Regions from separate parts of the Isoptericola nanjingensis genome, predicted to be linked through region 1. Evidence: predicted binding sites of a transcription regulator. Region 1 holds the regulator's gene; the other holds the start of a gene.
The links. The regulator LexA, encoded in region 1, represses DNA repair genes until DNA is damaged. The targets are predictions, from matches to a motif close to TCGAACANNTGTTCGA.
Positions count from the first base shown of each region.

Region 2: a site for LexA is predicted at 3,800-3,815, ahead of ACQP6G_RS11610 (HNH endonuclease signature motif containing protein). Genes of this name have one in related genera too.

Region 1 covers NZ_JBNOZL010000001.1:88,864-95,609, reverse strand. The annotation lists gene ACQP6G_RS00445 (ATP-dependent DNA helicase) at 1-1,275, shown strand, start outside; gene ACQP6G_RS00440 (L-lactate dehydrogenase) at 1,285-2,244, shown strand; gene lexA (transcriptional repressor LexA) at 2,270-3,100, opposite strand; gene ACQP6G_RS00430 (LysM peptidoglycan-binding domain-containing protein) at 3,278-3,685, shown strand; gene nrdR (transcriptional regulator NrdR) at 3,797-4,282, shown strand; gene ACQP6G_RS00420 (DUF5302 domain-containing protein) at 4,415-4,594, shown strand; gene serA (phosphoglycerate dehydrogenase) at 4,684-5,922, opposite strand; gene ACQP6G_RS00410 (HelD family protein) at 6,017-6,746, opposite strand, start outside.
Region 2 covers NZ_JBNOZL010000005.1:219,889-226,634, reverse strand. The annotation lists gene ACQP6G_RS11630 (polysaccharide pyruvyl transferase family protein) at 1-660, opposite strand, end outside; gene ACQP6G_RS11625 (sugar phosphate nucleotidyltransferase) at 647-1,498, opposite strand; gene ACQP6G_RS11620 (glutamate-1-semialdehyde 2,1-aminomutase) at 1,495-2,925, opposite strand; gene ACQP6G_RS11615 (dTDP-4-dehydrorhamnose 3,5-epimerase family protein) at 3,107-3,685, shown strand; gene ACQP6G_RS11610 (HNH endonuclease signature motif containing protein) at 3,857-5,338, shown strand; gene ACQP6G_RS11605 (class I SAM-dependent methyltransferase) at 5,310-6,509, opposite strand; gene ACQP6G_RS11600 (methyltransferase domain-containing protein) at 6,506-6,746, opposite strand, start outside.

The sequences.
Region 1 (6,746 bases):
GTCGTCGTCGACGAGGCGCACGAGCTCGCCGAGCGCGTGACGGCGGCAGCCACCGTCGACCTCTCCCTGACGGTGGTGGAGCACGCCGCACGCCTCGCGCGTCGGCACGGCGGCACCGAGACCGAGGCGCTCGACGCCGCGTCGCAGCGCCTGGGCAACCTGCTCGCCACGGCGCCCGCGGAGCGGTTCCCCCTCGGCCTCCCCGACGACCTGCGCGCCGCGGTGGGCGCCGTGCGCGACGCGGCGCGCGAGCTTCTCACCCGGCTCAAGCCCCAGGGCGCGGGGAAGGGGCAGGAGGCGCCGGACGCCGGCACGAAGATGGCGCAGTCCGCCGTCCTGCAGCTCTTCGAGGTCGCCGAGAGGATGGCGGCGGAGGACACGACGGCGGACGTGCTGTGGTGCTCGCGCCCGCCGGAGAACGCGCCGTGGGCGGGCGACGGCGTGACGCGGCTGCATGCCGCGCCGCTCGCGGTGGCGGGGCTGATCCGCACGCACCTGCTGGGCGAGGCGACCGGCGTGTTCACCTCGGCGACGCTCACCCTCGGCGGCACCTTCGACCCGGTCGCGCGGTCGCTCGGCCTGGCGGGCTCGGGGGGCTCCGACGAGACCGCGGACTGGGCGGGGCTCGACGTCGGCAGCCCGTTCGACTACCCGCGCCAGGGGATCCTGTACGTGGCGCGGCACCTGCCGGCGCCCGGACGTGAGCCGACGACCGATGCCCAGCTCGACGAGATCGCCGGGCTGATCGAGGCCGCTGGGGGGAGGACGCTCGGGCTGTTCTCCTCCCGCCGGGCGGCGACGGCCGCCGCGGAGGCGATGCGCGAGCGGCTGGACGTCCCCGTGCTGTGCCAGGGCGACGACCAGCTCCCGACCCTCGTGAAGGCGTTCGCCGACGATCCCGCGACCTGCCTCTTCGGCACCCTCTCGCTGTGGCAGGGCGTCGACGTCCCGGGCCCGAGCTGCCAGCTGGTGCTCGTGGACAGGATCCCGTTCCCGCGCCCGGACGACCCGGTGAAGGCGGCGCGGGCCCGGTCGGTGGAGCAGGTGGGCGGCAACGGGTTCATGCAGGTCTCAGCCACGCACGCCGCGCTGCTCCTCGCGCAGGGCGCCGGCCGGCTCGTGCGCACGGGCGAGGATCGCGGCGTCGTGGCCGTGCTCGACCCGCGCCTCGCGACCGCCCGCTACGGGTCCTTCCTCACCCGCTCCATGCCCGACTTCTGGCCGACCACGGACGGGGAACTCGTCCGCGCTGCGCTCCGGCGCCTCGACACCTAGCGTGGGGCCGTGGACGAGACACGCAGGACGACCAAGCTCGCGATCGTCGGAGCGGGCGCGGTGGGCTCCACCCTCGCGTACGCGGCGCTGGCCCGGGGCGCGGCCCGGTCCGTCGCCCTCCTGGACGTCAACCGCGCGAAGGTCGAGGCCGAGGTGCTCGACCTCCGGCACGGGGGCATGTTCATCCCTCAGGCCGAGATCGACGGCTCGGACGACGTGGAGGTCTGCCGCGGCGCCGACATCGTCGCGGTGACGGCGGGGGCCAAGCAGAAGCCCGGACAGAGCCGCCTCGACCTGGCCGAGGCGACGGTCGGCCTCACGCGGTCCATCCTGCCGGGCCTCCTCGAGGTGGCCCCGGACGCCGTGTTCCTCATGGTCACCAACCCGGTCGACGTCGTCACCTACGCCGCGCAGGAGATCAGCGGCCTGCCCCGGGGGCGGGTGTTCGGCAGCGGGACCGTCCTCGACTCGTCGCGGCTGCGCGACGCGCTGGCCCGCCACTGCGGGGTGGCGGTCGGGAACGTGCACGCGAACATCGCGGGCGAGCACGGCGACTCGGAGATCGTGCTGTGGAGCTCCGCGACGATCGCCGGCGTGCCCCTCCTGGACTGGCGGCCGTTCCGGGGGCACCCGCCCCTGGACGAGGCTGCCCGGCGGCGCATCGCGACCGACGTCGTGGAGTCCGCCTACCGCGTCATCGCCGGCAAGGGGGCCACCAACTACGCGGTTGGCCTGGCGGCCACCCGGATCATCGAGGCGGTGCTCAACGACGAGCACCGCGTGATGAACGTGTCCTCGCGCCTGGACGACTTCTACGGCATCAGCGACGTCTGCCTGTCGGTACCGTCGCTCGTCGGCCGCCGGGGCGTGGCAGAGACGATCGACACCCCGCTGTCGGACGACGAGGTCGCCGGGCTGCGCGCGTCGGCCGAGAGCATGCGGGCCGTGCAGCAGCGCCTCGGGTTCTGACGGCCCGGGGCCGCACCGGCGGTACTCAGAGGCTGCGGAGCACCGCCACGACCCGGCCGAGCACCTGCGCCTCGTCGCCCGGGATGGGGGAGTAGGCGGCGTTCTGCGGCAGCAGCCAGGTGTGCCCGTCGGCCTGCTTGAAGGTCTTGACCGTGGCCTCGCCGTCGATCATCGCGGCGACGACCTCGCCGTTCTCGGCGACGGGCTGGCTGCGCACGACCACCCAGTCGCCGTCGCAGATCGCGGCGTCGACCATCGAGTCGCCCGCGACCTTGAGCAGGAACAGGTCGCCGTCGCCGACGACCTGCCGGGGGAGCGGGAAGACGTCCTCGACGACCTGCTCCGCGAGGATGGGGCCTCCGGCGGCGATCCTGCCGACCAGCGGGACGTAGGACGGGGCCTGAGCCGGCTGCGCGTCGGACGCGGCGAGCGACCCCGCCACGTACCCCGGGGCGGGGTCTGCCTCGGGCGCGGCCCTGTCGATGGCGGGTGCCTCGGGGTCGACGACCTCGATCGCGCGCGGCCGGTTGGGGTCGCGGCGCAGGTAGCCCTTGCGCTCGAGCGTGGTGAGCTGGTGCTTGACCGAGGACGGGCTCGCCAGGCCCACGGCCTCGCCGATCTCGCGCATGGTCGGCGGGTAGCCACGTGCCTCGACGGAGCTGCGGATGGTCTCGAGCACGCGCCGCTGGCGGGGCGTGAGGCGGTCGGACGACGGCGAGAGCTCGCTCACCGACGCCAGCGCGGTCGTCGAGGCGCCGGCGGTCGTCGTGGCCGCGCCGTCGAGGGTCTCGTCCTGGGCAGCCCATGGCGTCGCCGTCGTCGTGGACGCCGGGGCCTGGTCCCGTCCGCTGGTCATCGCGTTCTCCGTCCTGCAGGGCGCGGCCCGTGGGCGGGCCGATGAAATCCGACAAACCTTCCATCGCGCTGTCGGCCACTCTAAGCCAGTTCCGGCCCGACATCAAACATCTGTTCGATCGGGCCTCGACCGTGTCGCCGGGACGTGGTACACCTAGTACAGCAGTTCGACGTACAGGTGTTCGACGAACAGACGTTCGACGGAGCGGCCGCCCCGGGCGGCACCGCGTGGACCGGAGGCAGGACGATGCAGAACGCACGCAGCACCAGCGACGCGCACGGTTTCCTCGGGCTCGGAGGGCTCCGACTCACCCGCAGGGGCCGGGTGGTGGTCGCGGCCCTCGTGCTCCTCGTGCTCGTGGGAGCGGGCTTGTTCGGCCAGCGCGCCGTCGCCGAGTCGCCGGGCACGGGCGTCGAGGTCCGGCTCCAGACGGTGGCGCCCGGCGACACCCTCTGGCAGTACGCGCAGCAGGTGCGTGACACGGGCGAGGATCTGCGTGACGTGGTCGCCGAGCTCCGCGACCTCAACGGGCTGACGTCGGCGGAGCTCCAGACCGGGCAGGTCGTGGTGCTCCCGCTGGACTGACGGCGAGGATCGGCCCCGCCGCGGGGGATCCTGCTTGCGCGGACGGTCGCCCGCCGCTTACCTTGTCGGGCAGCCGGGCGCCGGTCCGGAGCCGAGCGCAGGAGACCAGCGATGCACTGCCCGTTCTGCCGCCACGCGGACTCGCGAGTCGTCGACTCGCGCACCTCCGACGACGGCTCGTCCATCCGTCGCCGGCGTCAGTGCCCCGCGTGCCAGCGCCGGTTCACCACGATCGAGACGGCCAGCCTGTCGGTGGCCAAGCGCTCCGGGGTGACCGAGCCGTTCAGCCGGGACAAGGTGGTGGCGGGCGTGCGCAAGGCCTGCCAGGGCCGGCCGGTGAGCGCCGACGACCTCGCCGTCCTCGCGCAAAAGGTCGAGGAGACCCTGCGCGCCTCCGGCCGGCCGGAGATCGAGGCGAACGAGGTCGGCCTGGCGATCCTCGGGCCGCTGCGCGAGCTGGACGAGGTCGCCTATCTGCGCTTCGCCAGCGTCTACCAGTCGTTCGAGTCCCTCGAGGACTTCGAGTCGGCGATCAGCTCGCTGCGGGCGGAGCGGGACGAGCGCGCCACCGCCGGGAGCGGCGGCACGACCGCCTGACGCCCGGGTCGCCCGGTCCGGGCGAAATGCCCTGGCGCCGGGTGACGGCCCGGGGCATGCTGGACGGCACCAGGTGCTGCGTGGCCCCGCCGCGCGAGCACACCCACCCCGACGGACGACGAGGTGACCGCGATGACGGACGACTCCAGGGCGAAGCCCTCCGAGGACACGAAGGCGCGCTTCCGGGAGGCGCTGGAGAAGAAGAACGCCGCCAGCCACCCGACCGCCGGCAAGGACGGCAACACCGGCCAGGTGCACGGCTCGGAGACGACCGGGCCCGTGCAGAAGATGTTCCGCCGCAAGTCGGGCTGAGCACCGACCGACGCGCGAAGGGCGGCCCCGGGGAACCGGGGCCGCCCTTCGCGCGTGCGGCGCGTGCGCCGTGCGGTGCCGGGTGGGTGTCAGCCGGCGGCGGGCCCCGGCGGGAACTCGGGCCGCTCGAACGCGTCGCGGATGCGGAGGCGGATCGTCGAGTCCATGGCCTGCAGCTTGGCCGACGCGCCGCGCTGGGTGACGTCCGAGATGTCGGTCACCACATAGCCGATCTCGCCGCGCGTCGCGAGCATCTGCGCCTCGATGTTGGCGCCGTGGTCGGCGAAGACCTGGTTCACGCGGGCGAGGACGCCGGGCACGTTGCGGTGCAGCAGCATGATGCGGCCGACGCCCGTGTGCGCGAGCTGGAGGTTCGGGAGGTTCACGGACAGCGTCGTGGACCCGGTCGCCACGAAGTCGCGCAGCTTCTTGGAGACGAACTCGCCGATCGCCTCCTGGGCCTCCTCCGTCGAGCCGCCGACGTGCGGGGTGAGGATGACGTTCGGCAGGCCGCGCAGGGGCGACGTGAAGCCGTCGCCGCGCTTCTTCGGCTCGGTCGGGAAGACGTCGACGGCCGCGCCGCCGAGGTGCCCGGAGCGGATGTGCTCCCGCAGCGCCTCGACGTCCACGACGAAGCCGCGCGACAGGTTGAGGAAGATCGCGCCGGGCTTCATGCCGGCGAACAGGTCCGCCCCGAAGAGGCCGGCGTTGCCCGCCCGCCCGTCCACGTGGATCGTCACGGCGTCGGCCGCGGCGAGCAGCTCCTCGATGGTCTCGACGCGGTGCGCGTTGCCGAGGGCGAGCTTCTCGGCGGTGTCGTAGAAGACCACCCGCATGCCGAGGTTCTCGGCGAGCACCGACAGCTGGGAGCCGATGTTGCCGTAGCCGATGATGCCCAGCGTGCGGCCCCGCACCTCGTGCGAGCCCTCCGCCGTCTTGTCCCAGACACCGTCGTGCAGCGCCTTGTCGCGCACCGTGAGGCGACGCGTCAGGGCGATGATCTCCGAGATCGCGAGCTCGACGACGGAGCGCGTGTTCGAGTAGGGCGCGTTGAACACGGCCACGCCGTGGGCCGCGGCGGCCTCGAGGTCGATCTGGTTGGTGCCGATGGAGAAGGTGCCGACGGCCTGCAGGCCGGGGACGCTCTCCAGGACCTTGCGGGTGACGGTGGTCTTGGACCGGATGCCGAGGATCTGGAAGTCCGCGAGGGACTCGATCAGCTCGGACTCGTCGAGCGCGCCGGGGCGCGTGACGACCTCGATGCCCGCATCACGAAGATTCTGGGCAGCGACGGGGTGGACGTTCTCGAGAAGGAGGGCTCGCAGCACGAGGCCATGGTGCGCCGTGCGGGCCCGCGCCGACAAACGCGTCTCACCGTTGCGGTGCCATGTCCGGTGGCGATGTCCGGTGCCACCTCCTGCGTCACGCCGCGACGAGCTCCACGATGCCGGCGGGGAGGGCACGCTCGTGCACGACGACGAGGCGCTGGGTGGGGCGCGTCATCGCGACGTACAGGTCCGACGCCCCGCCCGGACCCTCCGCGACGGCCGCCGGCTCGACCAGCACGACGGCGTCGAACTCCAGCCCCTTGGCCGCGCGCGGGTCGAGCACGCTCACCTGGGCGTCCTCCGGGCGCTGGGCGAGCAGGCGCGCGCCCTCGTCCGGCCCGAGGGCGTCGGGCAGGGCGGACTCGACGGCGACCCGGATCGCCTCGACCTGGTCGGCCGCGGCCACCACCGCCACCCGTCCGGCGCCGTCGGAGCCGACGAACTCGCCCGCGAGGGAGACGGCGTGGTCCACGACCTCCTGGACCAGAACCGGACGCGCGGGACCCGACGGCGTGACCCGCGTGAGCTCCAGCGCGCCGTCGACCTGCCGGGCGGCGGTGAGCGGCGAGACGGGGAGCGCGGCCTCCGCGGCCATCCGCTGCGCGGCGTCCGCGACCGCGGCCGGGGTGCGGTAGGAGACCGTCAGCTCCTCCAGGCGCCAGGAGTCGCCGAGCACCGGGTCCAGCGCACGGGCCCACGACCGGGCGCCCGCGGGCGACGACGTCTGCGCGACGTCCCCGACGATCGTCATCGAGCGCGTGGGCACGCGGCGCACCAGCATCCGCCACGCCATGGGGGAGAGCTCCTGCGCCTCGTCGACGACC
Region 2 (6,746 bases), on a different contig from region 1:
GTCGATGACTCCCACGACGACCCGCGGCCGCTCACGGCGAGGGGCGGCGGGCGCCGGGAGCCCGAGGACGAGATCGGGCACCACGTCGAGGGGGCGTCGCACCCCGAGCCGGCGCGCGGCGCGCGCCGACCCGTCGTCGCGCACCGTCACGAGGGTCGCGGCGGAGAGCGTCCAGCGGAACAGTCGCGCCGTCACGGGGTGGAAGGCGGCGTCGACCCCGACCGACAGGGCGAGGAAGGGCCGCCCTCGGAGGCGGGCGGCGAACGCGTACCAGAAGAGGGTGAGCGGGATCCCCCCGGGGGCGATCGCCAGCCCCTCGAAGATCCCGGTGCCGGGCACGACCACGGCGTCCAGGTCGCCGACCGTGCGCCACGCGCGCCGCGCGTCGGCCAGCTTGCCGAGCAGGCCGCCCGCTCCCCCGCGGCGGGCACCGGGATGGTGCAGGGGCACGGCCGCCACGCCGTGCTCCGCCGTCACCGCCTCGCACCGGTCGGCCACCACCACCGGGACCACCCGGTCGTCGGCCCGCAGCACGCCCAGCATCGCGGCGAGCGAGGCCTCGTTCCCGAAGTTGTGGACCCCGAACTCGCCCAGCAGCCCGACGTGCACCTTTACCTCGCCCACCGTGACCTCGTGCACCGGGACCTCACGCGCCGGCACGAGCCGGACCCACGACCTCGCCGACCTCGACCTCGGGCACGCGCCGCGGCGCGGGGCGCGCGCCGCTGTCCCACACCGCCCACGGCCGGTCGCCCACGCGGTTCATCTCCTCCAGCGCGGACCGCTCCTTGAGCGTGTCCATCGGCGCCCAGAACCCGGTGTGCGGGTGCACGCGGAACCGGCCGGCGCGAGCGGCGCGCACGCAGGCGTCCATGACGAGGTCCTCGCCCTCGCCCAGGTAGTCGAAGATGCCCTGCCGCAGCACGAAGTACCCGCCGTTGATGCACATGCTCATGTCGGCCACGGGCTCCAGGTCGCGCATCGTCCCGTCGGGGTCGTAGCGCACCACGTGGAACGAGTCCTGCGGGGCCACCGCCATGAGCGACCCGACGGCGTCCGTGGCGAGGAAGTCGTCGACGATCCGGTCCATCGGCGCGTCCGTGAGCACGTCGCCGTAGTTGGCGAGGAACACCTCGTCGTCGTCGAGGAACCGGCGCACGCGCCGCAGCCGCTCGCCGATCGCCGTGTCGATCCCCGTGTCGACGAACGTGATGCGCCACTCGCTGATGTCGCTGCTGAGCAGCTCGACGTGCTCGCCGCCCTTGGTGAGGACGAAGTCGTTGGAGTGCGTCTCGGAGTAGTGGAGGAAGTAGTCCTTCACGGCGTTCGCGCCGTGCCCCAGCGCGAGCACGAACTCCGTGTGCCCGTAGTGCGCGTAGTACTTCATGATGTGCCACAGGACGGGCCGCGACCCGATCGGCATCATCGGCTTGGGCAGCGAGTCGGGACCGGACCGCATCCGCATCCCCAGCCCGCCGCAGAACAGCACGACCTTCATGACGTCCCTCCCAGGGCCTGCCCGTCGTCGGGCGTGTGACGGACACGGCGCGGCGCGGCCCGCTCCCGCAGCGCGGGGGCGACGGGCCGGCCGACGAGGAAGCCGTCGGTGCCGCCCGCGTCCAGAGCGGCGGCGTAGACGGGCAGCGCCCCGGCGACGGCCTCGACCGTCCGGTCGACGTCCGCGTCGGTGTGCGCGGCGGAGATCACGAACGACTGCGCCAGCACGCCGCGGCGCAGCAGCTCGGCGAGGAACAGGGTGCGGTACGCCTGCGAGGGCGCGCCGTCGTGGTCGCGGGTGCCGAAGACCAGGCACGCCGGGTGCCCGGACACCGTCACCGAGCCCGTCAGACCGGCGGAGTCGACCACCTGCTGCACCCCGGCACGCAGCCGCTCACCCTGGGCGGCCATCGCGCCGGGCACGTCGCGCGCGGCGTACTCGCGGTGCACCGCCAGCCACGCCGCGAGCCCGGCCGTCTCCGCGCCGTGCGTCGTCGAGAGCAGGAAGACCCGCCGTGCGTCCGTCGCCAGGCCGCCGAGCTCCATGAGCTCGCGCCGGCCCGCGAGCGCCGAGACGGCGAACCCGTTGCCCAGCGCCTTGCCCCACGTCGACAGGTCCGGCACGACGCCGTACACGGTCTGGGCGCCTCCGGCGGACCACCGCATCCCGGTGATGATCTCGTCGAACACGAGCACCGTCCCCGTGCTGTCGCACAGGGCGCGCAGCCCCTCGAGGTAGCCGGGCGGGGGGCTCGCGTGCGCGGTCGCGGCCTCGAGCACGAGGGCGGCGACACGGCCCTCGTGCCGGGCGAGCAGCTCCTGGACGGCGGCCAGGTCGCCGTACGGGAACCGGACCGTGAGGTCGCCGATCGCCCGCGGGATCCCGGCGTCCATCGGCGTGGTGCCGATGAACCAGTCGTCGGTGGAGAAGAACGGGTGGTCGGCGCAGACGGCGACCAGGTCGCGGCCTGTCGCGGCGCGGGCCAGCCGCACCGCCGCGGTGGTGACGTCGGAGCCGTTCTTCGCGAACTTCACCATGTCGGCGCCCGGCACCTGCGCGCAGAACGCCTCGGCCGCCTCCAGCTCCCACCGGCTGGGCCGGGAGAAGCTCACGCCGTCCGCGATCGCCGATGTCACGGCGTCCACCACGGGCCGGAAGCCGTGGCCGAGCGTGACGCTGCGCAGGCCCATCCCGTACTCGACGTACTCGTTGCCGTCCACGTCCCACACGTGGGCGCCCGCGCCCCGCGCCAGCACGGGGGCCATGCGCTCCGGGTACTGGTCCGCGCCGCGCGCGTACGTGTGCGCGCCCCCGGGCACGAGACGGTGCAGCCGGGCCTGCGCGGCCGTCGACCGGTCGAAGGACCGGGCGGGGTCCGCGGGCTGCGACGGGTCGGGATGCGTCGCGTGCTGCGTCAGCTGCGTCATGGTGCCCCCGGGTGCGGTCGGGAGGTGGGTCGTGAAGTCTGGTGGGGCCGGCAGGGGGCCGGTCCCGCCGCCAGTCTGCGGCGCGGCACGGCACGGATGAAGGGCCCGCAGGGCTTTTCATCCGGCGCCCGCACCGACTTCACCCGACCGCTCCCCGGACCCTCTCCGTACCGTGTGGAGCATGCAGGTGCTGCCCACGACCCTCGACGGCGTGCTGATCCTCGCCCCCACCCCGCACCGGGACGAGCGCGGGCTGTTCACGCGCACGTTCGACACCGCCACCGCGGCGCACGCGGGCCTCGACCCGGCGGCGTTCGTGCAGGACAGCCAGTCCCGCTCGCGGCGCGGCGTCGTGCGGGGGCTGCACGGTCGGGTGGGCGGCGGCGAGGCCAAGCTGGTGCGGGTGGCGCACGGTGCCGTGCACGACGTCGTCGTCGACGCCCGCCCGGGCTCCCCGACGTTCGGGCACTGGGAGGCGTTCCGGCTCGACGACGTCGACTTCCACGTCCTGTACGTGCCGCGCGGCTGCCTGCACGGACACCAGACGCTCACCGACACCGCGGACGTCTGCTACCGCATCGACGCGGAGCACGACCCGTCCGAGGACGTCGCGGTGCACCACCTCGACCCCGACCTCGGGGTGCGGTGGCCGCTGCCCGTCTCGCTCGTCAGCGACCGCGACGCCGCCGCGGGGCCGTGGGTGGCGCTCGTCCAGCAGCTCGGCGGGGCGGCGTCGGGGCCCGGCGCGGACGTGCTGTAGCCCGACGCCGACGAGGTCGTCCCAGGGCGGCCGACGGCGTCGCGCCGCGTCGAGCCTGCCGTTCCCCCTGGGGACGAGCTGCTTCTCCACAGATCTCGTCGACTCCCTGATCGATCGAACATGCGTTCGATAGCGTCCTTCGTGTCATGGCGCGCCGACCGAGGAGGGACGATGCCCGCCACCACTGCCCCTGCACCCGTGCCGCCCACCGGCCCGGACCCGGCGACCGGCACGGTGTCACGGCTGCTCGACGCCCTGGCCGCCCTCGAGGGCGGGGTCGCCGCGCTCGCGGGGGCCGTCGAGGAGATCGGCCTGCACGACGTCGGCCGGGACGTCCTCGAGCAGGCGTCGGCCCGGCTCCGGAGAGTCGGCTCCCGGGTGGACGCCGCGCGGTGGCGGGTGCTGCCCGCGCTGGAGGCGGACGGCCGGTGGTCGCTCGACGGGTCGCGCACCTTCGCGCACTGGCTCGCCCGTGCCGAGAACGTCGGGCTGCCCACCGCGCGCCGCGACGTCCGCACGGCCCACGCCCTGCGCGACGTCCTCCCGGCGACCGGTGCCGCCGCGCTCGCCGGCCGGCTCGGCGCCGACCACCTGCGCGCCATCGTCGACGTCGCCCCGACCTCCGAGGCCCGCCGAGACGCGCTCCTCGCTCCCGCGCCGACCGCGAGCGAGATGAACCGCACGACGGACAGCGGGACGACGGACGACGAGAACCCGGAAGCGCCGGACGCCGGCCTCGCCGCGCCGACCGGCGAGGAGCACCTGCTCGCCACCGGCTCCTGGTACACGCCCGCGCAGTTCCGCCGGCTCGTCAAGCGGTTCGCGTACGTGACGGACCCGGAGTCGGACGAGCAGGGCTACGCGCACGCCCGCGAGAAAGAGTTCGTCGACCTGTCGCCCACGTGGGACGGCTACCACCTCGCCGGGTTCCTCACCGAGGAGCACGGCCAGGCGCTGCGCGCCGCCCTCGACGCCGTCGCCGGCCGGCCCGCCGCCGGGGAGACCCGCACGCCCGCGCAGCGACGCGCCCAGGCGCTCGCCGACCTCGCACGCGTCGCCCTCGACTCCGGGACCGTGGGGTCGGGCTCCGCCGTGCGCCCGCACCTGACCGTCACCATCTCCCTGACCGAGCTCCGTCGCCTGCTCGCTGCCGGTCACGGTCGCGCCACCGAGCTCGGCCCTCCCGTCGCGGGATGGGCCGAGTCGCTGGGAGTCGACCCCGCCGAGTTCGTGGACGGCCGCGGCCCGCTGCCCGCGTCCCTCCTCCGCCGCATCGTGTGCGACAGCGAGGTGACACGGGTGGTCCTCGGCCCGGAGTCGCAGGTGCTCGACGTCGGGCGTGCCCGGCGCACCGTCACCGGCCAGCTGCGACGCGCCGTCGTCGCCCGGGACCGGCGGTGCACCTGGCCCGGCTGCGACGAGCCACCTGCACGCTGCGAGGTCCACCACGCCGTGGCCCACTGGGCGGACGGCGGCAGCACGTCCGTCGACAACTCCGCCCTGCTGTGCTGGCACCATCACGACCGCGTCGACGCGCTCGGCATCACCATGCGTCGCGACGGCGGCACGTGGCACTTCACCGACCGTCACGGTCGCCCGGCGGCTCAGGCGCCGGGCGTCCCGCTCATCGCTGACCGCCGCGGTCCCGGCTGAGCGGCTCGACCTCGACGGGCTCGGGCTCGGCGATCACCCAGCGACCCCCGAGCGCCTCCACCTCGGGGTGCGCGAACCGCACCTCGTCGAGGAGGTCGGGCACGAGCAGCAGCACCTTGTCGGGGCGGATCTCGGCAAGGATGTCGGGCCCGAGCACGGGCACCCGCGGCCCGGGGCCGCCCGGCATGGACCTGCCCCGCTTCGCGGGCGACGCGTCCACCACGGCGAGGACGTCGTCCGCGGTGACGCCGGCGAGCGCGAACAACGCGACCGCGCGCGACGCGGCGCCGTAGGCGACCACCTTCCCCTCGCTCGCGTCGAGCCAGTCGCGGAGGGCAGCGGCCGACGCGGCCACCTGCCGTTGGAGCGCCGCCACGGCCGCCGGCTCCGTGATCCCCGCCGCGGCCTCGGCCGCCAGCTCGGTGGCGACGAGGTCGCCCGCGGCGCGGGCGTGCCGACCGGCGGGCTGCGAGCCCTCCCGCGCCAGCGCGAGCAGCCGCGTCCCGCCGTACAGCGGATAGCGCCACAGCCCGACCGGGACGAGCCCGGTGCTGCGCGCCATCTCCACGAGCACCGTGAGCGAGTAGTACGCGAAGTGCCCGTGCCGCAGCGCGTTCCAGGTGCCGTCGCGCAGGATCACGGACAGCGGGTGCACGTGCAGCGCGAGGACGCCGTCGGGGGCGAGGGAGTCGAGCCGCAGGTCCCAGGCCGCGCGCTGGTCCGCCTCGTGCATGATCCCGAGCGAGTCGACGACGAGGTCCGCGGCGAGCCCGGGCACCGTGCCGGGGCCGTCGAGCAGCACGGCGTCCGGCACGATCTCCTGCACCCGCGCAAGCCAGGAGCCCCCGTGCGGGGAGCGCATCTCCCCCACCCACGTGCCGGGGCCCAGCAGCCCGCCCCCGACGAGGTCGGCCACTCCCGCCCGCGCCTGCGCGACGAGTGCGGCAGGCTCCACTCCGAGCGGCTTCTCGGGACCTGTCGGGTCCTCCTCGAGCTGGGCCAGTCGGCACCGGTCGCACATCACCATGCGCAACGGGTGCACGGGGTCAGGAGCGGGTGCCTCCGGCTCGGGGAACAGGTCGGCGGCAGGCTGGGAGCCCAGGTCGAGCACCACGGTGGCGCGGTCCGACTGGCACCACCGGCAGCGCCAGCCCGGCACGACGGCGCTCACGTGCCCGGCTCGAAGACCTCGAGGCGCGGCAGGAACGTCACCAGCCGGCCTCCCCAGTCGGCGACGTGCGCGAGCTGGGCCGAGATCTCCCGCCGCAGGTTCCACGGCATGACGACGACGTAGTCGGGCCGGGCCACGTCGAGCGCCTCGGGCGCGTGGATGGGGAGGTGCATGCCCGGCGTGAACCGGCCGTGCTTGTACGGGTTGCGGTCGACGGCGAACTCGATCAGGTCGGGG